2 regions of the Arthrobacter sp. CAN_A212 genome follow, and region 2 is predicted to be linked to the other one. Evidence: predicted binding sites of a transcription regulator. Region 2 holds the regulator's gene; the other holds the start of a gene.
What was found. Region 2 encodes LexA, which represses DNA repair genes until DNA is damaged. Its sites were predicted from a motif close to TCGAACANNTGTTCGA; they were not measured.
Positions count from the first base shown of each region.

Region 1: the regulator LexA is predicted to act here: its motif matches at 1,360-1,375, upstream of uvrA (excinuclease ABC subunit UvrA).

Region 1 covers NZ_JADOUT010000010.1:63,980-67,389, forward strand. The annotation lists gene IWX64_RS09365 (trans-aconitate 2-methyltransferase) at 1-129, shown strand, start outside; gene IWX64_RS09370 (MBL fold metallo-hydrolase) at 145-783, opposite strand; gene IWX64_RS09375 (GntR family transcriptional regulator) at 920-1,315, shown strand; gene uvrA (excinuclease ABC subunit UvrA) at 1,446-3,410, shown strand, end outside.
Region 2 covers NZ_JADOUT010000005.1:45,910-49,319, forward strand. The annotation lists gene IWX64_RS06145 (histidinol-phosphate transaminase) at 1-667, opposite strand, end outside; gene IWX64_RS06150 (LysM peptidoglycan-binding domain-containing protein) at 910-1,269, opposite strand; gene lexA (transcriptional repressor LexA) at 1,722-2,378, shown strand; gene IWX64_RS06160 (ATP-dependent DNA helicase) at 2,375-3,410, opposite strand, start outside.

The DNA of each region.
Region 1 (3,410 bases), on a different contig from region 2:
GACGACGCCGCGGCCTTTTTCGACCAGTACACCGCCCTGCTGCGCGGCGCCTATCCCGAGGAACCATGGGGCACAGTCTTCGGGTTCCGCCGGGTCTTCGCCGTCGGCGTCAAGAACCGGGAAAACTAGCCTGGTCGGTTGCTGCTACCAGCCGCGGGCCCGCCATTCGTCGAGGTGGGGCCGTTCGGCCCCTAGCGTGGTGCCCTTGCCATGGCCCGGGTGCACGATGGTGTCGTCCGGCAGGTAGTCGAAGACCCGCTCCGACACGTCGTTCAGCAGCGACTCGAACCGGCCCGCGTCACCCTGGGTGTTTCCCACGCCACCGGGAAACAATGAGTCCCCGGTGAACAGGTGCGCCGGACCGTGCGGATCGCGATACAGCAACGCCACGCTGCCCGGTGTGTGCCCGCGCAGTTTGATCGCCTCGAGGTCGAAACCATCGAAGTTGCCGATGTCCCCGTGATCGAGGGAAACGTCGGTGGGTACGGCGATATCCGGAGTGTCCTCCGTCCCGGCGGCGGTCCGCGCCTTCGTCTGCCCGACGACGTCGGCCAGCGCCCGCACATGATCCCAGTGCGAGTGGGTGGTGATGATCAGCGCCAGCTTGGTCTCGGCGGTGCTGTCGGCGGAGCCATCCTGCAGCAGCTGGCCGATGGCGGCGGCGTCGTCAGCAGCGTCGATCAGCACCTGGGCGCCGGTCGCCTTCGAGGTCAGCAGGTACACGTTGTTGTCCATCTCGCTGACGGAGATGGAGCGGATGGTGAGGCCCTGAAGATTATGCATGGCCCAAGTCTAGGCACGCCGGGAAGTGGGCGGGACTATCGGGTCGAATCGACGCGTGGAACAATGTCTGCATCTGCACTGCGCCCGAAATGCGGGCTGACAGATCACAAGATAGTCCTCAGACCGAAAGGCAACAGTGAATCCTGGCGCAACAGGCAGCACCGATGTCACCGGCTGGCTGCGCATCGACCAGGCAAGCTCGGTTCCCCCGTATGAACAGCTCCGCGTCCAGATCCTGGACGCCGCGAACAGTGGGACGCTGCCCGTTGGCACCCGGCTGCCACCGGTGCGGACCCTCGCCGGCCACCTGGGCGTCGCGGTGAACACCGTCGCCCGGGCCTATCGGGAACTGGAGCAGGCGAACATCGTCGTCACCCGCTCCCGGGCCGGAACCGTCGTGGCAGCAGCTGGAGACGAAGCCCGCCAACGCGCCGCAGAAGCCGCTGACGACTACGCGGATGTGATCAAGGCCAACGGCCTGACCGAGGACGAAGCGGTCGCCTATTTACGGGCGGCTCTGCGCCGTCGGTGAACATCCCGCCCCAACCCGCCGACGACACGCTGAAAACACGCTGATCGAACATGTATTCGAACGCAGTTTCAATTAGAGTAGTCAGGTGTCTATTGCAACTTCGCTCGAATCAGAGTTTTCCGACCCGAGAATGTCCCAGGACCTGTCGCGCCTGATCGTCAAGGGGGCGCGTGAGCACAACCTCCGCAACGTCGATCTGGACCTGCCTCGCGATGCCATGATCGTGTTTACCGGGTTGTCCGGGTCCGGTAAATCCTCCCTGGCGTTCGACACCATCTTCGCCGAAGGACAGCGACGCTACGTGGAGTCCCTGTCCGCGTACGCCCGGCAGTTCCTCGGCCAGGTGGACAAGCCCGACGTCGACTTCATCGAGGGCCTCTCGCCGGCGGTCTCAATCGACCAGAAGTCCACCAACAAGAACCCCCGGTCCACTGTTGGCACCATCACCGAGATCTACGACTACATGCGGCTGCTCTGGGCCCGTGTGGGACGCCCGCACTGCCCCACCTGCGGTGAGCCGGTGGCGAAGCAGACCCCCCAGCAGATCGTCGATCAGTTGCTGGAACTGGAAGAGGGCACGCGTTTCCAGGTCCTCGCCCCCGTGGTCCGTGGACGCAAGGGCGAGTTCGTCGACCTGTTCCAGGAACTTACCGCCAAAGGCTACGCCCGGGCCCGCGTGGACGGCGACGTCATCCAGCTGTCCGACCCTCCGAAGCTCGGCAAGCAGTACAAGCACACCATCGAGGTGATCATCGACCGCCTGGTGGTCAAGGACGGCATCAGCCAGCGCCTGACCGACTCGGTGGAAACCGCACTCAAACTCGCCGACGGTCGCGTCCTCGCCGACTTCGTCGACCTCCCCGAGAAGGATGCCAAGCGCATCCGGGCCTTCTCCGAGCACCTCGCCTGCCCCAACGAGCACCCGCTGGCGATCGACGAGATCGAGCCACGCTCCTTCTCCTTCAACAACCCCTTCGGAGCCTGCCCGGCCTGCACCGGTATTGGCACCAAGCTGGAGGTTGACGAGGAACTGGTGGTACCCAACCCTGACCTCTCCCTCGCGGAAGGCGCCATCGCCCCCTGGTCACTGGGCACCGCGACCCTTGAATACTGGACCCGGCTCCTCGAGGGCCTGTCCAAGGAACTGAACTTCAAGATGGACGTGCCGTGGCGGAAACTGCCGGACCGCGCCCGCGAGGCCGCCCTGTACGGCAAGGACCACAAGGTGGTTGTCCAGTACAAGAACCGCTTTGGACGCGAGCGGAAGTACAGCACCGGTTTCGAAGGCGCGGTGCAGTACATCCACCGCAAGCACCTGGAAACCGAGTCGGATCACGCCCGCGACCGTTACGAAGAATACATGCGGCAGATTCCGTGCCCCACGTGTGGGGGAGCCCGGCTGAACCCCGCGTCCCTGTCGGTGCTGATCAACGGCAAATCCATCGCTTCAGTCGCCGCGATGCCGATGCGGGACTGCAGCGACTTCCTGAACAACCTGGTCCTGACCGGGCGGGAAGCCCACATCGCAGCCCAGGTGCTCAAGGAGATCCAGGCGCGCCTGCAGTTCCTGCTCGACGTCGGGCTGGAATACCTGAACCTGGAACGCTCCTCCGGCACCCTCTCCGGTGGCGAGGCCCAACGGATCCGGCTGGCCACCCAGATTGGCTCCGGTCTGGTGGGAGTGCTCTACGTACTCGACGAGCCGTCCATCGGTCTGCACCAGCGGGACAACCGACGCCTGATCGAAACGCTCGCCCGGCTCCGTAACCTGGGCAACACCCTGATCGTGGTCGAGCATGACGAGGACACCATCCAGGAAGCCGACTGGATTGTCGACATCGGTCCGGGCGCGGGGGAGCACGGTGGCGAGGTGGTCCACTCCGGTCTGCTCGAAGACCTGCTCACCAATGAGCGCTCGATCACCGGCGACTACCTGTCGGGGCGTCGGAAGATCGAGATTCCCAAGAAGCGCCGGAAGATCGACAAGTCACGCCAGCTCAAGGTCATCGGAGCACGTGAACACAACCTGACCTCGTTCGATATCGCGTTCCCCCTGGGTGTGCTGACCGCGGTGACAGGGGTCAGCGGATCCGGA
Region 2 (3,410 bases):
CGAGGCGCTCGCGGCCCTCCAGTAGGGTCAGGGCGCTGACGGTGCCGGTGTGGGCAAACTCTGCGTAGGCTTCATCGACGATCACGATCGCCTGGGCGTCCTCGCTGGCCTCATAAACGGCTTCCACGACGTCCAGCCCAAGGGCGGAACCGGTGGGATTGTTGGGCGAGCAAAGGAAAACGATGTTTGCCCCGGACTGCTGTACCTGGCGGGCAGCATCGCCGGCACTGAGATCAAACTGCCCGTTTCCTTCCCCGGCGATGTACCGGGTGCCGGTGCTGCTGGCAAGGAGCGGATACATGGAGTAGGTCGGCGGGAAGCCAATCGCGGACCGACCCGGCCCCCCGAAAGCCTGCAGAAGGTGCTGCAGCACCTCATTGGACCCGTTCGCCGCCCAGAGGTTGTCCGGAGTCAGCCCGTGGCCCAGGTACCGGGCCAGGTTGGTGCGGAGCTCGGTGAACTCCCGGTCCGGGTACCGGTTCAGGCCGCCGACCTCATGGCTGATCGCAGCGATGATTGCCTCCCGCACCTCGTCCGGGACCCCGTAGGTGTTCTCGTTGACATTCAGGAGGATCGGGACGTCCAGCTGGGGGGCACCGTAAGGGTGCTTCCCCCGGAGATCGTCGCGTAGGGGCAATCGGCTCAACCGCTCAAACTGTTCGCTCACCTCTCAAGGTTAAGCGCGGAGCCCGCCAGTACAGAATCGGGCCACCTGCAAGTCCGCGCTACCACCTGCAAGGCCACGCTGACAGGCAAGTCCATGTTGGCAGGTAAGCGCACAACCGTTGGCGCACCGCGTCGGCGGCCGAAAGCTGGCGGACCGGGTTGGCTATATTGACGGGCCGGCAGTGACCTGACGGGCCGGCAGTGAATTGCGCTGCGAGGGTGCTTCTGCGAGGGTGCTGCGGGTCACCGTCCGGACGGGATGTCCAGCTGCTGCCCAGCCTGCAGTACCGAGGTGCTGAGGCTGTTCAGTTCGACGATCTCGGCCACGACGTCGCGTGGGTCCCGCTCGGGAGCAAACTCGGTGGCCAGGTGCCAGATGGTTTCGCCGGAGGCTACGCTCACGCTGACGGTCTGGGTGAATTCACCGTGTTCGCTGGAGGCCTTCGCCGGGGAGTTGAAGAAGCCGGACAACATGAGGGCGGCTGATGCCAGCAGCACGATCGGCAGGCCGACCAACAGGAGCCTGCCGCGGCGGGTGAGCCGCAGTTTTGCGCGGCTGGTGTCACGGGCGGGGGAATCTTGGTGTGTGGTGATGACAGACATGGATACACCTCTCTGTACTCGAATCAGTCCATTCGATCCCGGCGCTGCGGCCGGGCCCGGCCAACGGGCCGGGGATCCTGTTCGACTGTAAAACCGGGTGAACCCGTTTTGTTCGAACTTATCTTCGAATTACTGCTTGTTTATTTTTAGCACTCATTGACGAACTTTGTCGAGACACGATCGAACAAATGTTTGAAAACGTGTCCTAACTCCCATACCGTTAGGGCAAGGATGATGGTTTGGTTCCAGCAGAAATCAGCACATCATCCGCCACTGACAAAATAAGCTCGGCCCCTGAAAACATCAGGATCCGCCGGGTCACCTGGATTCTTATCGAAGGGACAGCGACCGTGAAAGAGTCCGACGGACCACTGGATGAACAGACCTCCGACCTGGCTCCCACGGCCCTCCCCGCCCGTGGCCGCCCCCGGGGTCGGCAGGTGCCCAAGGGAATGACCGTCCGGCAGAAGAAAATCCTGGAGACCATCCAGCGGGCGATCGGCACCAACGGCTATCCCCCGTCCATGCGCGAGATCGGAGACACGGTGGGGCTGGCGAGCCTGTCAAGCGTCACCCACCAGCTCTCGCAGCTGGAAAGGATGGGGTACCTAAGGCGGGATCCGAAGCGGCCCCGCGCGATGGAGATCCTGCTGCCCCTCACCCTTGATCACGACCAGAAGGGCGCCGCCGCTGGGACCGCTGCGGGAGCTCCAACCGAGATCGGCGGTGCCATTGACGCTGCAATGGTTCCCATGGTCGGCCGGATTGCTGCTGGTGGGCCCGTCCTCGCGGACCAAGTGGTCGAGGACGTCATGCCGCTGCCGCGGCAGCTGGTGGGCCACGGCGACCTGTTCATGCTTCGCGTTTATGGGGACTCAATGATCGACGCGGCGATCTGCGACGGCGACTGGGTGGTGGTCCGTCGGCAGCAGGAAGCCCAGAACGGTGACATCGTGGCAGCACTGCTGGACGACGAGGCGACGGTGAAAACGTTCCGCCAGCGTGACGGCCACACCTGGCTCCTGCCGCAGAACACCCAGTACGAGCCGATCCTCGGCGATCAGGCCACCATTATGGGCAAGGTCGTCTCGGTGATGCGCGCCCTCTAGCGGGGCTCGCCAGCCAGACGCTCCAGGACCCCTAGCGCCGTCGCGCGATCGGTGGTGGACCAGAACGGGGGAAGTGCGGCACGTAGGAACGAGCCGTACCGTGCGTTGGCCAGCCTGGAGTCCAGGATCGCCACCACCCCCTTGTCTTCGGTCGCGCGGATCAGCCGTCCGGCGCCCTGGGCGAGCCGGACAGCCGCATGCGTCGCGGAAACGCTCATGAAGCCGTTGCCGCCAGCCTTGGCCACCGCCCTCGTCCGGGCTGTCATCAGGGGGTCGTCGGGCCGGGGGAACGGAATCCGGTCGATGGTCACGAGTCGGCAGGACCTGCCGGGCACGTCCACTCCCTGCCACAACGACATGGTGCCGAACAGGCAGGTGTCCGGCTCATCGGAAAACTGCTTGACCAGGGCGGACATCGAGGAGTCGCCCTGGCACAGGATGTCGAAGTCGACCCGGGGTCGCAGCGCCTCTGCCGCTTCTTCCGCGGCGCGGCGGGACGAGAACAACCCGAGTGCCCCACCCCGGGAGGCCTTGAGAAGCACCTCCAGCTCATCGAGTTGGGCCGGCGAGGTGCCACGCTCAGGCTTGGGCAGATCCTTCGCCACGTAGAGCACGCCCTGCTTCGGGTAGTCGAACGGACTGCCGACGTCGACCCCGGTCCAGGAGGGCGCAGACGCCCCGGCAAGCCCCAGCGAACCGGCGACCGGTCCGAACTCGGAACCGATGGCGAGGGTCGCCGACGTCAGCACCACCGTGTGGTCGGCGAAGAGCCCCTCCCGCAATTTCCCTGCGACGGAGAGCGGCGCAATGTTGATCGTGGCGGGCGCAGTGTCGTCAGGCTGCGAATACCCGGTACCCGGAGAGAAGGTGCTGGGCCGTGACGCCCACAGCACTTCCCCAGCGGGGGTCGCGGTGAGCAGTCGTTCACACAGTTCAAAGACCGCCATGACATGGGACTTGGCCATCTGCCGGCCACCGTCCGCCGGGGTTGGGCCATCCCCCTTCGCATCCGAGAGCACCGCGCGGCAGGCC